Regions from separate parts of the Streptomyces caeni genome, predicted to be linked through region 4. Evidence: riboswitches for the same ligand, from Rfam matches in the RefSeq annotation. Region 4 holds a riboswitch; each other region holds the start of a gene.
What was found. Region 4 has a riboswitch for cyclic di-AMP ahead of ACFSL4_RS23125 (transglycosylase SLT domain-containing protein). Riboswitches for the same ligand answer to the same signal wherever they lie in the genome.
Positions count from the first base shown of each region.

Region 1: it holds a riboswitch for cyclic di-AMP, as region 4 does, so the genes downstream of both, ACFSL4_RS17950 (C40 family peptidase) here and ACFSL4_RS23125 (transglycosylase SLT domain-containing protein) in region 4, are expected to answer to the same signal.
Region 2: it holds a riboswitch for cyclic di-AMP, as region 4 does, so the genes downstream of both, ACFSL4_RS08630 (M23 family metallopeptidase) here and ACFSL4_RS23125 (transglycosylase SLT domain-containing protein) in region 4, are expected to answer to the same signal.
Region 3: it holds a riboswitch for cyclic di-AMP, as region 4 does, so the genes downstream of both, ACFSL4_RS07950 (transglycosylase family protein) here and ACFSL4_RS23125 (transglycosylase SLT domain-containing protein) in region 4, are expected to answer to the same signal.

Region 1 is NZ_JBHUDX010000048.1:47,178-52,331, forward strand. It holds gene ACFSL4_RS17925 (8-amino-7-oxononanoate synthase) at 1-546, shown strand, start outside; gene ACFSL4_RS17930 (DUF397 domain-containing protein) at 691-915, opposite strand; gene ACFSL4_RS17935 (helix-turn-helix domain-containing protein) at 925-1,785, opposite strand; gene ACFSL4_RS17940 (ATP-binding protein) at 2,035-2,493, shown strand; gene ACFSL4_RS17945 (DUF6328 family protein) at 2,685-3,221, opposite strand; gene ACFSL4_RS17950 (C40 family peptidase) at 3,301-3,774, opposite strand; cyclic di-AMP (ydaO/yuaA leader) riboswitch at 3,778-3,973, opposite strand; gene ACFSL4_RS17955 (hypothetical protein) at 4,378-4,683, opposite strand; gene ACFSL4_RS17960 (ATP-dependent Clp protease proteolytic subunit) at 4,691-5,154, opposite strand, start outside.
Region 2 is NZ_JBHUDX010000021.1:49,616-54,769, forward strand. It holds gene ACFSL4_RS08610 (helix-turn-helix domain-containing protein) at 1-207, shown strand, start outside; gene ACFSL4_RS08615 (DUF6126 family protein) at 204-353, shown strand; gene ACFSL4_RS08620 (tyrosine-protein phosphatase) at 388-1,185, opposite strand; gene ACFSL4_RS08625 (alpha-galactosidase) at 1,375-3,447, shown strand; cyclic di-AMP (ydaO/yuaA leader) riboswitch at 3,751-3,907, shown strand; gene ACFSL4_RS08630 (M23 family metallopeptidase) at 3,912-4,775, shown strand; gene ACFSL4_RS08635 (SGNH/GDSL hydrolase family protein) at 5,037-5,154, shown strand, end outside.
Region 3 is NZ_JBHUDX010000020.1:22,269-27,422, forward strand. It holds gene ACFSL4_RS07940 (cytochrome P450 family protein) at 1-1,105, shown strand, start outside; gene ACFSL4_RS07945 (transglycosylase family protein) at 1,350-2,279, shown strand; cyclic di-AMP (ydaO/yuaA leader) riboswitch at 2,467-2,633, shown strand; gene ACFSL4_RS07950 (transglycosylase family protein) at 2,638-3,312, shown strand; gene eno (phosphopyruvate hydratase) at 3,627-4,907, shown strand; gene ACFSL4_RS07960 (FtsB family cell division protein) at 5,008-5,154, shown strand, end outside.
Region 4 is NZ_JBHUDX010000066.1:28,120-33,273, reverse strand. It holds gene ACFSL4_RS23140 (carboxylate--amine ligase) at 1-183, shown strand, start outside; gene ACFSL4_RS23135 (NAD(P)-binding domain-containing protein) at 244-1,446, shown strand; gene ACFSL4_RS23130 (HAD family hydrolase) at 1,512-2,333, shown strand; gene ACFSL4_RS23125 (transglycosylase SLT domain-containing protein) at 2,317-2,814, opposite strand; cyclic di-AMP (ydaO/yuaA leader) riboswitch at 2,817-2,987, opposite strand; partial or broken gene ACFSL4_RS23120 (CocE/NonD family hydrolase) at 3,401-4,944, opposite strand.

The DNA.
Region 1 (5,154 bases), on a different contig from region 4:
GCGCACGGGCTCGGCGTCCTCGGGGCCGGGGGCCGGGGCGCCCCGCACGCGGCGGGGCTCGCGGGCGCGCCGGACGTGGTGGTGACGGTGACGCTGTCGAAGTCGCTGGGCAGCCAGGGTGGCGCGGTGCTGGGCCCGGCGCGTGTGATCGACCATCTGGTCAACGCGGCCAGGACGTTCATCTTCGACACCGGGCTGGCCCCGGCGGCGGCGGGTGCCGCGCTCGCGGCCCTGCGCCTGCTGCGCCGTGAGCCGGAGCGTGCCGAGCGGGCGCGCGCGGTGGCGACGGCCCTGCACGCCCGCCTCACGGCCGAGGGTCATGAGGCGGTACGGCCGGATGCCGCCGTCGTCTCCGTGCGCGCGCCCTCCCCCGAGCAGGCCGTGCGGTGGGCGGCCGACTGCCGGGCGGCGGGAGTCGCCGTCGGCTGTTTCCGGCCGCCGTCGGTGCCCGACGGTGTCTCACGGCTGCGACTGACCGCCCGTGCGGATCTCACGGACGGGCAGACAGAGCACGCCGTACGCGTGATCGGCGAGACGCGGCCGTGAGTCGGCGGAACGGCCGTGCACCGAGCGTCATACGGCTGTGAACGGATATGACTCGTCCGCAGCGGTGCGGGGAATATTCATCCGGGAATTGACATCGACCGCGGCCGCGGAACGGCGTGCGACCGACCCCGCCCCGGAAATCGATCAGTCCAGTCCGTCCAGGAACTCCTTCCAGGTGCCGGGGGTGAAGAACAGGGCCGGCCCGGCCACGTTCTTGGAGTCGCGCACGGCCACCAGCCCGGCCCAGGGCCCCGGGCCCGGACGGGCGGTCTCGACACAGTTGTTCATTCCCGTACTGCGACTGCTGCGCAGCCACCGCACGCCGTGCAGGGACGCACTCGAAGGGATATGCCGAGGCGGTGCTGACATGATGCCTCCTTACGCAGCGCCGGCCAACGCGGCGATGCACTCCAACGATTCCTCGGGTGAAAGTGCGTGGATCCGAAGCGAGTTGAAGGCCTCGCTGTAGGCCTGAAGGTCTTCTTCCCGTTCGAGATAGAGGCTACTCGTCAAGTGGTCTAGAACAACCACGTCCAGATCAGATCTGCTCGGAAATGAGAAGATAACGAAAGGTCCGGTGATGCCGATGTGCGCCCCGGCGGCGAACGGCAGGACCTGGAGCCGCACGTGAGGCAGCGCGGCGGCGTCCAGGAGCCGCCTCAGCTGGCGGGTCATGACCTCAGGTCCGCCGACCTCCCGGTGCAGCACCGCCTCGTCCAGGACGGCGCTCAGCCGCAGCGGAGGATCCGAACGCAGCACTTCCTGCCGGGCCAGCCGCACCTCCACCAGCGTGTCCAGCTTGGCCTCCTCCAGCGTGCCGACGGCGGCGCGCGTCACCGCCCGCGCATACTCGGGCGTCTGCAGCAGCCCCGGCACCACCGAGGTCTCCAGTGTCCGCATCGCGCAGGCCTGCGACTCCAGGCTGATGAAGTCGCGGTAGGCCGGCGGCAGCACCCCGCGATACGCGTGCCACCAGTTCTGCCGGCCGCCGCCGTCCTCCGAGCCCGCCAACACCAGCAGCAGTTCGCGCAGTTCGGGGTCCTCGACGGCGTACGCGTCCAACAGCAGCCGTACGTCGGCCGGCTTGACGCCGCTGGCGCCCGTCTCGATCCGGCTCACCTTCGACTGGTGCCAGCCGACGAGCGCGGCCGCCGCGCCGCTTGTGAGACCCGACCGGGCACGCAGGGCGCGCAGTTCGGCGCCGAGCTTGCGGCGGCGCACCGCTGGTCCGTATTGCATGGGCGGCTCCCTCCGCACGGCGCGCGGTTTCACGGCGACGGTAGAGGATGGGCCGGGGCCCGGCCCAAATACGCTCGGTCGTCGGAGAGTTCACCGCTTCGGGCGACAGATATATGCATATCCCGGGGGAACGCACCCGGGAGAGCCCTGGTGATGGCAGTCTGGCGCGCAGCACCAAGTCCGGGACCGCACCGGAAACCAACCGCTCCGTGTCGGACTCCGGTCCCGTGGGAAAGGGACGACGTCGCCATGGCAGATCATCAGGAAGCATCCGTCACTCTGCCGAGCGATCCCGCCTCGGTCTCCGTGGCTCGAACATATGTCGCCGACATCCTCGCCGAATGGGGCCTGCCGAGGAACTCCGAGGTCGCCGATACCGTACGCCTCATCGTCTCCGAACTGACCACCAACGCCGTGCAGCACACCTTCGGGCAGTCGCCCACGTTCACGGTCGACCTCGCGCTCGACCGCGACGAGTTACTCCGCATCGGCGTCACCGACAGCCATCCCCGCTTCCCGAAACGGCTGCCCGCCGCCGTGCAGCAGGACAACGGCCGCGGCATGGTGATCATCCGCTGGCTGACCGCGGAGTACGGCGGCAAGGTGAGTGTGCGGCCCACCCGGGAGGGCGGCAAGACGGTCGCGATCGAACTTCCGTGGACCACGCGGGTCCAGTCCGTCGCGGCGGGAGGGCAGCAGGAGCCGTGACGGCGCGGCGGCCCGGTCCGCGCCCTCAGACACAGGTGGGCTCCGCCACCCGTCCGAAGGCCCCGCGCGGCGGCACGCGGAAGGCGTCGGGCGCGGGCAGCCTCGCCGGTGTGGTGGGCGACCGGGACGCCGCGCAGGGCGCCCGGGCCCCGGCGGCACCTCCTCCGCACCGCCCGCGGCCCGCGCGGCGGTCACCGGGAGCGCTCCGGCCCGTCCCGGTCCGCTCCCGCTCCGTGATTCCGTGGTGCCGTGAGGAGCCCGCGCCGCAGCAGCCAGGGCAGGACGCGCCACAGGCCCACGCAGACGAGGAACGTCCCCGCGCCCGCGGCGATGCCGGCGGCCCGGCCGAGCGACACATCCACCACCAGGAGCACCGAGCCGGTGAGCGCCAGCATCAGTACGCCCATCCCGATCGTGGCGAGACGGGAGGAGACCCGCACGATGGCGGGCTTGGCGTTCTGCTGGAAGAGCGAGCGGTGCAGCGCGGCGGGCGCCGTGAACAGGGCCGCGGCCAGCGCGGAGACGAGCAGCGTCGTGACGTAGATGACGCGCTGGACCGTGTCCAGGGACGGGAAACGCGGGGTGAAGGCCAGGGTCAGCAGGAACGCGAACAGGATCTGGACCCCGGTCTGGGTGACGCGCAGTTCCTGCAGCAGTTCGGCGAAGTTGCGGTCGGCGCGTTCCAGGGGAGTCTCGTGCCGCGCCTGGTAGGGAGCTCGGTCGGCCATGGTGCACGAGTTCCCGTTGCGGCCCTGGTCACGCCACGGCGGGGCGACGGCGCAGCGGGCCGTCGCCCCGCCGGCCGCATCAGCTCACCCGTCCGTACCAGACGCTCTTCGTCCAGATCTTCTGGAGCCTGACCACGTCCCCGGTCCTCGGCGAGTGCCAGATCTTTCCCTTCCCGGCGTAGATGCCGACGTGGTAGATGTTCCGGCCGGAGTGGAAGAACACCAGGTCTCCGGCCCTGCGGTGCGAGGACGAGACGTGGTGCGTCTTGTTGTACTGCGCCGCGGCCGTGCGGGGCAGTTTCTTGCCTGCCTTCTTGTAGGCGTAGAGCGTGAGCCCGGAGCAGTCGAAGCGGCGAGGTCCGGTGGCACCCCACTTGTACGGGGCCCCCTTCTTCGACGCCGCGGCCCGGAGGGCCTTCGTGGCCGGTGTCACGGCGGCCGCGTCGGTGGCGACGCCGGGGACGGCGATGCCGCCGCCGACGGCGGCGAGGGTGAGGGCCGAGGCGGTGCCGGCCCGGGTCAGCAGCGACGGGACACGATTGAACGCAGTCATGCGCAACCCTTCGTCAGCCGCCTGTGAAGGATGACCTGTCGGATTCGGACTGGCGAAGTAGCCCGGCCGCTCGCGCGGCTTCACCCCAAGGACCGTCCGGATCTCTCCGGTGGCCCGCCTTACCGGGTCCTCCACTCCTGCCGATCCACTCCTGTCGACCGGTCGTCCGGGCGGCGGCAGGACTCGGCGTCCGCCCAAACCGCCCCGCCGCGGTGGCGGGGGCTTGTCGTCAGGAAGGGATCTTCACCTACCGGGGTCCGAAAATCACAATGGAATCGGTGATTTGTGGCGTTACTCACCACTCACTCGTTCGGGTGGACAGGTCTCTTTTCGGCGGAAGTTGAGGACGTGAACCAGGCCCCGACCTGCATCGGAGTCCTGCCTCGCGCCCTGCGGGCAGCCGTGTTGCGCGACTCCTGCGGGCCTGAGGCCGGAGCCGTGTCTACTCCGGTCTGGGGTAAGCCATTTGGCCCGTTTGAGCCGCGCCGGACGGACGGCCGTCCGTCCGGCATGCCTGCGGAGCGGTCCGTCCGGCTCACCCTTCCGGCCCGGGGCGCGAGGCCGTTGTCCGCCGATTCCCCCGGAGGCGCCGGGGGAATCGGCTCAGTCCGCTCCGGGCGGCAGAGCGACGCGGCCCGTGCGGCGTTCGCCGTCGAGGACGCGCAGGGCGCGGGCGAGGGTGGGGCCGTGCAGTTCGTGCTCCCCGCGCAGGTGCATCAGCGTCAGCGCGTCGCGCAGGGCCGTCGCCTTGCCCACCAGGGCCTGGGCTGCGCGCAGTCCCCGGTAGGTGTCACCGGAGTGCGCGGGGTTGACACGGCCGAGCAGGTCGACGACATCGAGGTAACGGTCGATCAACTCGGCCTCCGCGTGGGTCAGCGCCGGCAGCGGGGGGAGTTCGGGCGGCAGCATCGGTGGCTCACCTCGCGCCGGGCGTGGTGCGCGAGGTCTTGCGGCTGGGAACGACGCGGTCGACCAGCCCGTACGCCACCGCGGCGCGGGAGTCGAGGACGGTGTCCCGCTCGATGTCGGCGGCGATGCGTTGCGGGGTGTGCCCCGTGTGCCGTGCCAGCATCTCCTCCAGGCACCTGCGGGTGCGCGTCAACTCCTCCGCCTGGACGGCCAGATCGGCGGCCTGTCCCCGCACGGGCTCCGGCAGGGACGGCTGGTGGATCAGCACGCGCGCACCGGGGAGCGCGAGCCGCTTGCCCGGCGCGCCTCCGGCGAGCAGCACCGCCGCGGCCGACGCCGCCTGGCCGAGGCAGACCGTCTCCACGTCGCAACTGGCGTACTGCATCGTGTCGTAGACCGCGGTCATGGCAGTGAACGAGCCGCCGGGGGAGTTGATGTACAGCGAGATGTCGCGGTCCGGGTCCAGGTACT
Region 2 (5,154 bases), on a different contig from region 4:
TACGTCCTCACGGGGCGGCTGCGGCTGCGCCTCGGCGACAGCACGCACCTGCTCGGGCCGGGCGACAGTGCGCACTACGACTCGCTGACCCCGCACCGTCTGGCGGCCACCGACCAAGACGGGGCCGATCTGCTCTACGTCCACACCCTGCTGCAAAGCCCCAGAACCGCGCTTTGCCTCGGCCTGCCCCCTGGAGAGATGCCATGACCGAGCACCCGGATACCCGCCCCCAGCCGGCTGCGATGGAGGACAAGTTCCCCCGCTCCCTGTGGATCCGTCTGATCATCTACATCGCCGCCGGTCACCTTTTCGCCGGCTTCCTCTACTTCCTGTTCGCGGTGGGCGCGAAGTAGGCGGTGTCGTCCACCGGGCGGGAGCGCGGGCGGCTCAGTCCAGCAGCCGCTCGCGCAGCCGCTCCCGCAGCCGGGGTGTGACCCTGAGCCCCTGCTCCAGATAGACCTCCACGCTGCCCCAGGTCTCCTCGACGGTCTCGAACGCCGCCGCCAGATACTCTGCCCGGGCGTCGAACAGCGGGCTGATCAGCTCCATCACCTCGGGCGAGTAGGCGTCGGCCGACGAGCCGTTGCGGTGCACCTTGTAGCGGCGGTGCTTGGCGTTCGACTCCAGGTAGTCCGCGACGATCGCCTCGCGTTCGACCCCCACCGCGAGGAGGGTCACCGCGATCGACAGACCCGCGCGGTCCTTGCCCGCCGCGCAGTGCATCAGGGCGGGCACGCTGTCCTGCGCCAGAGCGTGCAGCACGTGGGAGTGCTCGGCCGTGCGCTCCTTGATGATCCTGCGGTACGAGACGATCATGCGGTTGGCGGCCTGGCCGTCCGCGAGGAGTCCGCGCAACTGATCGAGGTCGCCGTCGCGGACCATCTTCCAGAACTCGGCGCCGTCCGCCGGATCGGACAGCGGGAGGTTGACGTTCCGCACGCCCGGCAGGTCGATGTCCGGTCCCTCCAGCTTCTTGTCCGCCGCGTTGCGGAAGTCGAAGACCGTGTGCAGGCCGAGGGAGGCGAGGAACGCGGCGTCCTTCTCCGTCGCGTGCGCGAGGTGGCCGCTGCGGAAGAGCACCCCCTGCCGAACCCGCCGTCCGTCCAAGGTCGGCAGACCGCCCACGTCACGGAAGTTGCGCACTCCGGCCAGTTCCGGCTCGGTCGACGGCACCTGCTGCGTCACGGGGGCTCCTCCCATCCGTCCGTCGGCGCTGCTCGTCGACGGGCCCTTTGACGATACGACATCGGTTCATCGGGCAATCATCGATGACCGACACCGCGGCGAACCTGGGCCGAAGCATTGCCGACGGGCCACTCCACCCCCGATGATGTTGAGACCTGATCGCACCTGTTCGGATATGTGGGGGTTTGAATGTTGGAGATCGGCGCGGACGGCCGTACCTGGCTGCTGTCGGGGCCCACGAGCAGTTACGGCCTCCGGCTCACGGGAGGCGGCGAACTGCTGCACCTGCACTGGGGCCCGCGGATCGCCCTCGCTGACGCCGAGGCCCTGGCCGCGCTGCCCGCACCGCCGTACCGGCCCTTCGAGTCCCCGCTCGACGGCCGCGAGGAGTACCCGGTCGAGGGTGGTCCCCGCTTCACCCGTCCCGCCCTGTCCGTCCGCACCGAGGAGCGCCGGGGCACCGAGTGGGTCTTCGAGGCGTACGAGGCCGACGGCGAGGAACTGCGACTGCGGTTCACCGACGACGGGCTCGCGATCACCCTCCACTACCGGATGCGCGGGGATGTGGTCGAGCGCTGGGTGACCCTCGCCAACACGGGTCCCGGCCCCGTCGAACTCCTGCGGGCCGACTCCGCGACCTGGACCCTGCCCGAGCGTGACGGCTGGCGGCTGTCGCAGTTGCACGGACGCTGGGCGGCCGAGTCCCGGCTCGTACGCTCCCCCCTCACCTACGGTGAGAAGGTCATCGGCAGCCGGCGCGGCCACACCGGGCACCAGCACCTGCCCTGGGTCGCGCTCGACGTCGACGCGACCGAGGAGCACGGCGAGGTCTACGGCTGTGCGCTCGCCTGGTCCGGTACCTGGCGGATCGCGGTGGCCCAACTCCCCGACGCGCGCGTGCAGATCACCGGTGGTGTCGGGTACGACGACTCCGGACTGCTGCGGCTGGCCGCGGGGGAGGCGTTCGTCGCTCCGGTCTTCGCGGGACTGTGGAGCGACGGCGGTCACGGCGGCGCGAGCCGCGCCTGGCACGCCTACCAGCGGGCGTACGTCATCCCGGACGCGGACCGTGACCGGCCGGTGCTCTACAACTCCTGGGAGGCCACCGGGTTCGACGTCTCCGAGGAGCAGCAGGCGGCGCTCGCACGACGGGCGGCGGCGATCGGTGTCGAGTTGTTCGTGGTCGACGACGGCTGGTTCGGCGCCCGCACCAGCGACCGTGCGGGACTCGGCGACTGGAGCCCCAACCCCGACCGCTTTCCGTCGGGCCTCAAGCCCCTCGCCGACCATGTGCACGCCCTCGGGATGCAGTTCGGCATCTGGGTGGAGCCCGAGATGGTCAACCCGGACAGCGACCTCTACCGCGCGCACCCCGACTGGGTGCAGCATCAAAAGGGGCGAAAGCGGACTGAATTTCGCAATCAGCTCGTGCTGGACCTCGCCCGCGACGACGTCCGGGAGTATCTGTGGCAGCAACTCGACGGGCTGCTCTCCAGCGCCCCGATCGATTATGTGAAGTGGGACTTCAACCGCTGCTTCACCGATGCCGGCCGGCCCGGCGAATCCTATCCGCAGCGCCTGTGGGTCGATCATGTGCGCGCCCTGTACGCGCTGGTGGACCGCTTGCGTGCGGCGCACCCCACGGTCGCCTTCGAGTCCTGCTCGGGCGGCGGCGGACGCGTGGACCTCGGGGTCATGAGCCGTACGGACCAGGTGTGGACCTCCGACAACACCGACCCGCTCGACCGGCTCGCCATCCAGCACGGCTTCAGCCAGATCCATCCGGCCCGGGTCATGGCCGCCTGGGTCACCGACAGCCCGAACACGCAGCTCAACGGGCGCGTCAGCGCGCCGCGCTTCCGGTTCGTGAGTGCCATGGCCGGGGTGCTCGGCGTCGGCGGCGACCTCATGGAGTGGAGTGAGGAGGAGCTGGCCGAGGCTCGGGACTGGGTCGGTCTCTACAAGGAGATCCGCCCCGTCGTCCAGCGCGGCGAGCTGTATCGGCTGCGCCCCCCGGCGGGCGGGCTGAGTGCGGTCCAGTACGTGCTCGATGAGCAGGCGGTCGTTCTCGCCTGGCTCCAGGCGCAGCACTACGGTGAGCCGGTCGCTCCGCTGCGGTTGCGCGGACTCGACCCGGAAGCCAGGTATGAATGCCGCGAAACGGGCGAAGTGCATCGAGGTGCGGTGCTGCTGCATCACGGACTGCGGGCCGCTCTGCAGGGCGACTTCGATGCGACGGTTATCCGGCTGCGTCGCATCTGAGAGTGTTGTCCGAATTGATGCCTTCCTTCCAACTCTGCCTGGAATAGGGCCAGTAAAATCGCGGTACGTGAGCAGCGTCATATTTGTGACGGTCCGTTGTCGCCATGTTCACGTAATTGTGGCTTCTTTCCGGGGTGATTGAGGATTCCTCCGCATCTCGTGTCGACACAGGGTCACCGGTAATTTCCGCAAGGATCAAGAGAAATGGGCGCATGGGGGAAACCGAATGTTGTCCCCATGCGTCCGGGTCGCTTACGTTCCCCTCGATCCGGGTGGAACGCCGAATCCTGCCGCCGCCCGGTGCCCGCACTCTCACCCTTGCCCGGCAGGAGCGGGGGACCCACAGGCAAGACGCCTGTTCCGGTCTCCGGAACGGCTAGGGGTAAAGCCGCGCACCGCCGCGGCCGGACATCTCCAGTCCGCACCCGACAGCTCACCTCGCAGGCGCCGGAGAGGAATTCGACATGCCTGCAAAAGGTAAGCACCGCCGTCTCAAGCCCCGTCGCCTCCTGCGCTCCATGGCCGTCGTAGGAACCGGCGGCGCCGCGCTCGCACTGCCGTTGCTGGGCGCGACCGACGCGCATGCCGCCGCCCCCGCGGCATCCGTCTCCGGGAAGGCCGTCTCCGCGGCTCCGGTCGCCGCCAAGAAGGCCGCCGTCAAGGTCGCCGTCGTCAGCACCTACACGGTGAAGCCCGGCGACTGCCTGTCGCGGATCGCCGCGGACCAGCACGTCGCCGGTGGCTGGAAGAAGCTCTACCAGGACAACCGCGCGGTCATCGGCTCCGACCCGTCGCTGATCCGTCCCGGCCAGAAGCTGACGCTCGGCGGCACCGCCGTCGCGGCCGCTTCCTCCGCCGCGACGTCCCAGACCTCCGCGACCACGAAGACGACGGCACCCAAGACCGCGACCGCCGCCACCGGCTACACCCTGCCGGTCCAGGGCGTCGCCATCGGCACCAGGTACCGCGTCGCGGGCAGCATGTGGTCCAGCGGCTACCACACCGGCATCGACTTCGCCGTCCCGACCGGCACCAGCCTCAAGGCCGTGGGCGCCGGCACCGTCGCCTCCGCGGGCTGGGGCGGCGCGTACGGCAACCAGGTCGTCGTCAGGCTCGCCGACGGCTACTACGCGCAGTACGCCCACCTGTCGAAGCTGTCCGTCTCCGCCGGCCAGACCGTGACCGCCGGTCAGCAGGTGGGCCTCTCCGGCGCCACCGGCAACGTCACCGGACCGCACCTGCACTTCGAGATCCGTACGACCCCGAACTACGGCTCGGACGTGGACCCGGTCGCCTACCTGCGCTCGCACGGCGTGTCCATCGGCTGACCCGCACGGCCCGCCGGACACCGAAGGCCGGACCCCTCGTTCCCGGGGTCCGGCCTTCAGCCGTGCACTCGGTGCGCAGGACGGCCCTTTGCCCGGCGTCCCGCCCAACAGCCCCGCCCGGAGACGTGTTCCCGACGCGGCCGCCCACGCCCCGTGGCCCTTCTCACCGCCCGTCAACCCTTTCCTACGGTCGCGTAGCTCACATGGGAAGGTGAATCATGGGCCGACGTGGCAGACGATTCGAAGAATGACAACAGATCAGTGATCGGGTCGTACGTGGCGGTGGGGGACAGCTTCACCGAGGGCGTCGGCGACCCCGGCCCCGACGGGCAGTTCGTCGGCTGGGCCGACCGGTTCGCGGTCCTTCTCGCCGACCGGC
Region 3 (5,154 bases), on a different contig from region 4:
CCCGGTGCACCACGACGAGCCCGCGCACGCCAAGGGCAGGACCGGCATCCCCGGCGAGCGCAAGGCCGAGTTGATGACGCATCTGCTCAATATCGACCCGCCGGACCACACCCGGCTGCGCCGGCTCGTCTCCAAGGCGTTCACCCCCCGTCGCGTCGCCGAGTTCGCGCCCCGCGTGCAGGAACTGACCGACCGGCTCATCGACGGCTTCGCGGGCCGCGGACGCGCCGACCTCATCCACGACTTCGCCTTCCCGCTCCCCATCTACGCCATCTGCGACATGCTCGGCGTCCCCCGCGAGGACCAGGACGACTTCCGGGACTGGGCGGCGATGATGATCCGTCACGGAAGAGGGCCTCGGGGCGGGGTCGCACGCTCCGTCAAGAAGATGCGCGGCTACCTCGCGGACCTCATCCACCGCAAGCGCCAGGCCCTCCCCGTCACGCCGGACCCTGGTGAGGACCTCATCTCCGGGCTCATCCGCGCCTTTGACCACGGCGAGCACCTCACCGAGAACGAGGCCGCCGCCATGGCGTTCATCCTGCTGTTCGCCGGGTTCGAGACCACCGTCAACCTCATCGGCAACGGGACGTACGCCCTCCTCACCCATCCCGCACAGCGGGCCCGCCTCCAGGCGTCCCTGGCCCGTCACGAACGGGACCTGCTCGCCACGGGTGTCGAGGAACTCCTGCGCTACGACGGTCCGGTGGAGCTGGCGACCTGGCGGTTCGCCACGCGGCCGGTCACCATCGGGGGGCAGCACATCGCCCCCGGCGACCCCGTCCTCGTCGTCCTCGCCGCCGCCGACCGGGATCCGGAGCGGTTCGCCGACCCCGACGCCCTCGACCTCTCCCGCCGCGACAACCAGCACCTCGGATACGGGCACGGCATCCACTACTGTCTCGGCGCCCCCCTCGCGCGACTGGAGGGACAGACCGCGCTTGCGACGCTCCTCACCCGCCTCCCGGACCTGCGACTCGCCGCGGATCCCGCGGATCTGCGCTGGCGGGGCGGGCTCATCATGCGCGGACTGCGCACGCTGCCCGTGGAGTTCACCCCGCAGCCCGACACAGGCCACGGCAGCCGCGAAGGCCGCTCCTCATGACGTGGCGAACACGCCGACGGCCACTGGGAAGCTGACTGCTCCTCAACTCTGTGATGTCCACGTGATCTGCGCTGCATTGACTTGTGACAGGCGTTCGAGTCCCGATACGTTCACGCGCAACACGGCGGTGCACCACGGCCGCCGCGTTGGTCGCTGCTGTCACGTGAAAGGCAACCGCATGCTCTCCGGGACCGGTCGTCACCGTCGCCCCCGTCAGGCTCCGGCTCTCCTCGTCGCGGCGGGAGTGACCGGATCAGCGATCGCGATCCCGCTCCTCGGCGCCACCGGTGCGAGCGCGGCCAGCGGCACGACCTGGGACCGGGTCGCGGAGTGCGAGAGCGGCGGATCCTGGAGCGCCGACACCGGCAACGGCCGCTTCGGCGGACTTCAGATGTCGCAGGACGACTGGGACGCCCACGGCGGCCTGGACTACGCCCCGCGCCCCGACCAGGCCAGCCGCTCGCAGCAGATCGCCGTCGCCGAGAAGATCCTCGCCGACCGGGGCGTCTCCGTGTGGCCGGGCTGCGGCCTGCTCTCAGGCCTGGACAAGGACCCGGCCGCCGCCCGGGTCGACACGGGGGTCGCCGGCGACGCGTCCGGCGGCGGTTCGGCCTCGGGCTCCGGTGCCGACTCCGGCCTGTCCGAGTCGCCCATATCGGGTGGCTCTTCGGTATCTTCCTCCCCTTCTCCCTCTTCGTCCCCTTCCGCGGCTTCGACCGCCGATTCCGGTAAGAGCAAGGCGAATGCGAGTGAATCCGGCGATCGCGTCGATTCCGGTGACTCGGCGGCCGGTGCGGCGAACGGTGATGACTCGGACAAGTCCGATCGGAATGGGGCCTCTTCGGGTGCCGGGGAGTCCGGGGACTCCGGTGCGGGCCGCCATCGCGGTGGCAGTACCGAGGGGAGTGCCCCGGACGGCCGGACCGGTGACGTGGCCGGCCGTCATGCCTCGCGCGACTCGTCCGTGCCGCTGTCCGCCGACGGCGGCTCGTACACCGTCCGTCCCGGGGACAGCCTGTCGGGCATCGCCGACTCCCTTGACCTCACCGGCGGGTGGACGGCGCTGTATGACGCGAACAAGCAGACGGTCGGTACCGATCCCGACCTCATCCTCCCCGGTCAGAGCCTTGCGCTCGATGTCGACGGGGCGGCGGGCAGTCCTGAACTGCCGTAGCGGAGATGGTGGTTCACATCCCACTTCACGCGGTATGTCCCGTTTGGTGAAAGTGAGAGATGGGTCTCACTCGCCCTGATCGGCTTTGAAATTCGGTGGATCGACTGCTTACGGTCTTGCCGCTCGCTCCAGCGGGCTCCCATGGCCGCCACGCCGAATCCTGCCGGCGGCCGTACGGAAACAGTCGTCGCGTCAAGCGCCGTAGGCAGGAGCGGGGGACCCAAGGTAAGTGCCGTGCCCGGACGTTGACCGGGAACGGCTTGGGGTGAAGCCGCGCGCCCTGACGAGCGCGGCCGGGCAACTCAACCGGCCCGAACCCGACAGCTCACCTCGCAGGCGTCGGTGAGGGGAACGAACCATGCTGTGTTCCGGCAACGGCAAGCACCGCCGCCCGTCCAAAACCGCCCGTGTCATCGCGCTCGCCGGCGTCACCGGCGCCGCCGTCGCCGCCCCGCTGCTCGCGGCCGGCAACGCCTCGGCCGCCACCGCCGCCGAGTGGGACGCCGTCGCCCGGTGCGAGTCCGGCGGCAACTGGTCCATCAACACCGGCAACGGTTTCTACGGTGGCCTGCAGTTCACCAACTCCACGTGGGCCGCGTTCGGCGGCACCGCCTACGCCCCGCGCGCCGACCTGGCCACCAAGGCGCAGCAGATAGCCATCGCCGAGAAGGTCCTCGCGGGCCAGGGCAAGGGCGCCTGGCCGGTCTGCGGCAAGGGCCTGTCCAGCACCCCCTACAGCGGCGCCGTGAGCGGCGGCTCGTCGAGCGCCGCCAAGCCCGCCACCCGCCCGGCCACGCAGCAGTCCTCCCGGTCGGCCGCGCGCCCGGCCGCTCCGAAGGCCGCCACCACCCCGGCCGCCCCGAAGGTCGAGAAGGGCAACGGCGAGTACACGGTGGTCAAGGGTGACACCCTCAGCGGCATCGCCGCCGAGCATCACATCAAGGGCGGCTGGCCGAAGCTGTTCCAGCTGAACAAGGGCGTCGTCAAGGATGCCGACCTCATCTACCCGGGCCAGCGGCTGCACCTGAAGTGACGGCCGTCCGGCAGCCGGAGCGCAGGCCCCCGCAGGCGCGGCCCCCACAGCGGAGGTCGCGTGAGGACCGCCCCGCCCCACAGGCTCCCCGCTCCGGTGCGTTTTCCCCCGAACGCACCGGAGCGGGGTTTTTTGCCCGTGTGCCCGTGACGTTCGCCGCCTCTCCTCCCAGGCCCTTTGTTCCGTGCGGAAACAATGTGTACCGTCACTCTGTCCACGGGACGGTCGGTCGGCTTCCGGCATCCCGGGGACGGTTAGTCTCTAGTCGCAAGGTGCCCCGCACTCTCAGCGTCACATCCACGAAGGAGATGCTCGTGCCGTCCATCGACGTCGTCGTAGCCCGGGAAATCCTGGACTCCCGAGGCAACCCCACGGTCGAGGTCGAGGTCGGCCTCGACGACGGCAGCACGGGTCGTGCCGCCGTTCCGTCCGGCGCCTCCACCGGCGCCTTCGAGGCCATCGAGCTGCGCGACGGCGACCCGAACCGGTACCAGGGCAAGGGCGTCGAGAAGGCCGTTCTCGCGGTCATCGAGCAGATCGGCCCGGAGCTGGTCGGCTACGACGCCACCGAGCAGCGCCTGATCGACCAGGCCATGTTCGACCTGGACGCCACCGACAACAAGGGTTCCCTCGGCGCCAACGCCATCCTCGGCGTCTCCCTCGCCGTCGCGCACGCCGCCTCCGAGGCCAGCGACCTGCCGCTGTTCCGCTACCTGGGCGGCCCGAACGCGCACCTGCTGCCGGTGCCGATGATGAACATCCTCAACGGTGGCTCGCACGCCGACTCCAACGTGGACATCCAGGAGTTCATGATCGCCCCGATCGGCGCGGAGTCCTTCTCCGAGGCCCTGCGCTGGGGCGCCGAGGTCTACCACACCCTCAAGAAGGTGCTGAAGAACAAGGGCCTGTCCACCGGCCTGGGCGACGAGGGCGGCTTCGCCCCGAACCTCGGCTCCAACCGCGAGGCCCTCGACCTCATCCTGGAGGCGATCAAGGAGGCGGGCTACGCCCCCGGCCAGCAGATCGCCCTCGCCCTCGACGTCGCCGCCTCCGAGTTCCACAAGGACGGCAAGTACCTCTTCGAGGGCAAGGAGCGCTCCGCCGCCGAGATGACGGAGTACTACGAGGAGCTCGTCGCGGCCTACCCGCTGGTCTCCATCGAGGATCCGCTGTTCGAGGACGACTGGGCCGGCTGGAAGGTCATCACCGACAGGATCGGCGACAAGGTCCAGCTCGTCGGCGACGACCTGTTCGTCACCAACCCGGAGCGCCTGGCCCGCGGGATCGAGGAGGGCACCGCCAACGCGCTGCTCGTCAAGGTCAACCAGATCGGCTCGCTGACCGAGACCCTGGACGCCGTCGAGCTGGCCCAGCGCAACGGCTTCAAGTGCATGATGTCCCACCGCTCCGGCGAGACCGAGGACGTCACCATCGCCGACCTGGCCGTCGCCACCAACTGCGGCCAGATCAAGACCGGTGCCCCGGCCCGCTCCGAGCGCGTGGCCAAGTACAACCAGCTGCTGCGCATCGAGGAGATCCTCGACGACGCCGCGGTCTACGCCGGCCGCAGCGCCTTCCCGCGCTTCAAGGGCTGAGCGACCAGGGCAACGCCTTAGCCAGTCGTCCGTACGTCCCCGTACTCGGTCCCGTACCGTGTGCGGGGACGTACGCACGTGTGAAGGGGAGGCGGGAGAGATGGCCGTGAAGGACCGCGACCGGTTCTCCACAGCGACCAGGCTGAGGCTGCTCGGCGAGCAGACGGCGGCCCGGGTCTACCGCTCCCAGAGCAGACGGCAGGCCCGCCGCTCCCGGCTCACCGGCCGGGCCGCCCTGCTCGCACTC
Region 4 (5,154 bases):
GCCCCGGCCCGCGCGAGCGGCATCGAGCTGGCCTGGCTCGCGGGTGACGACCTGCGGCCGTTCCTCACGATGCTCGCGCGCTTCGTGCGGCCGGGCGCGAAGCACCTGTATCAGCTGTGGCGGACCAACCGCCGCGGCAGCGCGGCCGCTCCGGCCGGCCGGCCCGGCCCCGCCACGACGTAGGCACGACGCAGGCACGAAGCAGGCACGAAGCAGGCACGTAGCGTCCTGGGGAGGGACTTCGTGATTCATCCGGTAGCAGTCATCGGTGCCGGGCCGTTCGGCCTGTCCACCGCGGCTCATCTGCGGGCACGGGGCATCCCGGTACGCGTTTTCGGCGAGCCCATGGTGAGCTGGCGCGACCACATGCCCGCGGGCATGCTCCTGAAGTCGACCCCGGCCGCCTCGTCCATCGACACCCCCCAGCGCGGTCACACCCTCGCCGACTACTGCGACGCGGCGGGCGTCCCCCGCCTGGTGACGGACGAGGACATCATCCCGGTGGAGACGTTCATCGGGTACGGGGAGTGGTTCCAGCAGAAGCTGGTGCCCGGACTGGAGCGGGTCCGGGTGGTCTCCGTGGACCGCGGTCAGGGCGGGGGCTTCGAACTCAAGCTGGACTCGGGCGAACTGTTCACCGCGCGGGCCGTCGTCGTGGCGACCGGCCTGTCGGGTCTGGCTCATCTGCCGCCGGAGCTGGCCACCGCGGCGGCGGACGGACCCACGCCGACCGGCCCCCTCTCCCACAGCTCCCAGCACCACGACCTGTCCCGTTTCTCCGGCAGGGACCTGCTGGTCGTCGGTGCGGGCCAGTCGGCGCTGGAGACAGCGGTGCTGGCGGCGGAGGCGGGCGCGCGCGTGCGCGTCGTCTCGCGCGGCCGGGGCCGGGTCGCGTTCGGCGCGCCGCCCTGGAAGCAGCCGAGGCTGCGTCCCGAGTCGCCGTTCGGCCGTGCCTGGTCGCTGTGGGCCCTGAGCTACTACCCGCACCCGTACCGCTTCCTGCCCGCCCGTACCCGCCACTACCTGGTCCGCCGAGTCCTCGGCCCCCTCGGCGCGTGGTGGCTGCGCGACCGCTTCGAGGGCAGGGTGCAGCTACAGGAGATCGCCCGCCTGGTGCGCGCGTCCGCGCCGCACGGCGGCCCGTCCCTGACGGTCCTGACGCACACGGGCCGCACGGTGGAACTGCACGGCGACCATGTGATCGCCGCGACCGGCTACCGCGTGGACATCGCCGCGATGGACTTTCTGGCCCACGAGCTGCGCACGGAACTGGCGGTGAGCCGCGGCACGCCGAAGCTGGGGGCGGGATATGTGTCCTCCGTCCCCGGTCTGTACTTCACGGGCCTTCCGGCGGCGGCCTCGTATGGGCCCGTGATGCGCTTCGTGTGCGGTACGCAGTTCGCGTCGCCGCGGCTGGTGCGGCATCTGGCGGCGGCTCACGGCTGAGTCCTCGCGGTCCTCGTCCGGTTCGGGCCGAGCATGCGGGGGTGTTCCATCCGTATTCTCTGATCATGGCCGCACCCCTCACATATGCACTCATCGCCACCGACCTGGACGGAACCCTGCTGCGTGGTGACGACACGCTCTCCGACCGGTCGAAGGCCGCTCTGGCGCGGGCCGTGGCGTCCGGCGCCCGGCACCTGGTGGTGACGGGGCGTCCGGCGCCCAGGGTGCGGCCGCTGCTCGACGACCTGGGCAGCGAGGGGCTCGCGGTGTGCGGGCAGGGCGCGCAGGTGTACGACGCCGGCGCGGACCGGCTGCTGTTCTCCGTCACCCTGGACCGGGAGTTGGCCGAGACCGCGCTCGGCAAGATCGAGGCCGAGGTGGGGCAGGTCTACGCGGCGGTCGACCAGGACGGGGTGGACGGACTCACGCTCATCGAGCCCGGCTACCGGATGCCGCACCCCACCCTGCCCGCGGTGCGCGTCGAACGGCGCGACGACCTGTGGTGCGAGCCCATCAGCAAGGTGCTGCTGCGCCATCCCACCTTGTCCGACGACGAGTTGGCGGTGGCGGCCCGTGGCGCGATCGGGTCCCTGGCGACGGTCACCATGTCGGGGCCCGGAACCGTCGAACTCCAGCCGTGCGGCATCACCAAGGCGACGGGGCTCGCGCTGGCCGCCGAGCATCTGGGCCTGAGCCCGTCGCGGACCATCGCCTTCGGCGACATGCCCAACGACATCCCCATGTTCGACTGGGCCGCGCACGGCGTCGCCATGGCCAACGCCCACCCCGAACTCAAGGCGGTCGCCGACGAGGTCACCCTGTCCAACGAGGACGACGGCATCGCCGTCGTCCTCGAGAGACTGTTCGGGCTCAGTAGGCGCTGTTGACGTTGTCGATCGAGCCGTACCGGTGGGCCGCGTAGTTGCAGGCGGCCGTGATGTTCGCGACCGGGTCGTAGGGGTCGTACGCCGTGCCGGGCACGTGGTAGGCGCGGAAGGTCGGGTCGATGACCTGCAGGAGGCCCTTGGACGGAATGCCCTTCGTGGCGTTGGAGTCCCAGAGGTTGATGGCCCGCGGGTTGCCCGACGACTCGCGCATCACATTGCGGTAGATCCCCTGGTAGGAACCGGGAATCCCGTGTTTCGCCATGACGGCCAGCGACTGGCGTATCCAGCCGTCGAGGCTGCCGCGGTAGGTCGTGGCCGTCGCCGCTTCGGCGGCGGGTGTGGCGGCCGAGGCACTCGTCGCGCCGACGACGGGAAGGGCGAGCACCGCGGCGGCGGTCGCCGCGACGGCGAGGGTGCGGCGGACGCGGGTGGCCTTGGACCGGTCGTTCCGACGGCGTACGGGCAGGGCGAAAGCGGGCATGTCGTTTTCCTCTCCGGCGCCTGCGAGGTGAGCTGTCGGGTTCGGGCTGGGAGGTGCCCGGCCGTGTCCTCGGTCCCGAGGGCACGGCTTCACCCCAAGCCGTTCCGGCGCGGTGTCCGGCTCGGCGACTTACCTGGGTCCCCCGCTCCTGCCGTCATCGGTGGATGGGCCCTCGAGCGGCGGCAGGATTCGGCGATCCGCTCGGGTCGAGAGGAAGGTATGCGAGGGGAGATGCCCGGAACAAGCAGGAAGTCATCGTCCGGTCGAAATGACCTTGACATTATGCAATGTGGATGTTGATCCGCTTTGAGGTCGGCGGCCAACGCGCCCTTTGTGGAAGGAAAGTTGGCCACATGACCGAAAAGAGTCGCATCGGGGTGGCGTGACCGATTTCACTGGCATCCTCCCCACGCCGAGGAATTCGGTGTTATGGGAAATCGAATGTCAATTCGGGCAAATCGGTCGATGGCTGCCCGCCCGGTGGGAGCTGTTCGCGCCATCGGCGCTCCGAGTGGCGAAGCTCACGGGAAGTGCGGTTCGAATGCCTCCAATTCGGGCATTCCGTCGGAGTGGTGGAGGCGGCCACCGTGCGGGGAATCCTCGTCTCCCATGTCCGGTGGAACACCACCTCGTCCCCGTCCTTGCAGACCACCTCGTCCGAGACGACGAACTCCGTCGCCGTGCAGGCGATCCCGGAGCGCGTCTCCACCCTGGCGTCCCATCCCGTCTCCGGGCGGTGCATCCGGACGGACCGGTCCGAGCGGGCCCGGGCCGTCAACGCGTCCGAGTCCTCGACGGTGTACGTCTCCCGGGCGTCCTCGGTGACCTCGAGACCGTCGGGGTGCACGAGAACACCCTCGCGGCACGGGACGAGTTCGAGGCGCCACTCGCCCTTCGCCACGTCCCGGACCACCAGCCGGGGCGGGCGCGGCCCGTCGGGCACGGCCGGGGAGCTGACGCCCAGCGGCCGGGCGTGCTCCGGTTCCCGAACACGATGGGCGGCCCCGACTGCGCCGTGTGCAGGGGAAGTTCGAGCCGACTGCCGGCCGGGTCCAGGACGAGGCCCGCCTCCGAACCCGGTTGCGGCCACAGCCACGGCCAGTACGCGCAGGACACGGCGAGGCGGATGCGATGGCCGGGTGGGAAGACGTGCCCGACGCAGCCCAGCTCGACCATCACGTCCTCCGTGGCACCCGGGGTCCAGGGACCGTCCGGTCGCGGCCGTGGCGTGCGGACAGGTCCAGTGCGCCGCGGGTGACGAGGGTCGACACCCCGTCGGGTGCCACGTCGCACAGCCGTGCGACCACCTGGCCGCACGGCACCGGGCAGGTCAGCCGCAACCGCACTCGGTCGGCCGGGAGGCGCTCCGGGAGTGCGAGCACGGTGTCCCGGTACGGGTCGTGCCGGCCACCCACCGCGAGCACGGCGGCCCGGAGCGTGCCGGGGGTCGCGGGGTGGGCGCCGTCGCCGTCGAGTCCGTGGGCGCCGTGCCTGCCGACCCGCGCGGGTGCGGGCGGGAGGGCGGAGGGACTCCGGGCGCCTGATCCAGCCGTCGCGCCACACCGTGCCCGCATACCGGGGGTCCGGTGGCCGGGCCGCGAGGGCGAGCATCGCCGCCTCCCGGGCGTGGGCGCCGCCGGTGAGGGCGGAGCCGCCGGGGTGGCCCACGTCGTCGTACGGGTCGTCCGCGGCGCAGACCGCCACGACCGCCTTGAGCGGTTCGGGAGCGAGGGCCGCGATCCGGAGGGCGGCGGAGCCGCCCCGGGAGACGCCGAACATGCCCACGTGCCCGTCGCACCACGGCTGTGCGGCGAGCCGTTCGACGACCTCGACGCCGTCCTGCAGCCCGGTCGCCCCGTCGGCGTCGGCGGGCAGGCCGTCCGAGTTGCCGTACCCGCGGGCGTCCACGCGCACGGAGGCGTAGCCGTGGCCCGCGTAATAGGGGTGGCGCTGGTGGTCGCGGGCGGCGGTCGCGTCGGTGAGACGGCCCGGGAGGTATTCGAGCAGGGCCGGGAAGGCCCCCTCGGTGAGCGGACGCCATGCGCGCGCGTACAGACGGGTGCCGTCCTGGAGCGGGATCCAGAAGTCGTCGTGGGCCGTCTCGTGGGGGAAGGCCGTACGGATGCGCATGTGCCTGACCTCGGAATGCGGAGCGCAGCACAAAAAGGTGCACTTCGGGTATATCGATAAATATGTATTCGTATGGCCCGATCAAGAACTTACCGTTCGTGATCCGATACCGCCCGGCCTGGAACAGCGGGCGCTCGCGGTGATCGAAACCTGACCGGATACGCTGACTTGAGTGATGGCAGCGACAGATCGACAAACGCGATGAGCCGA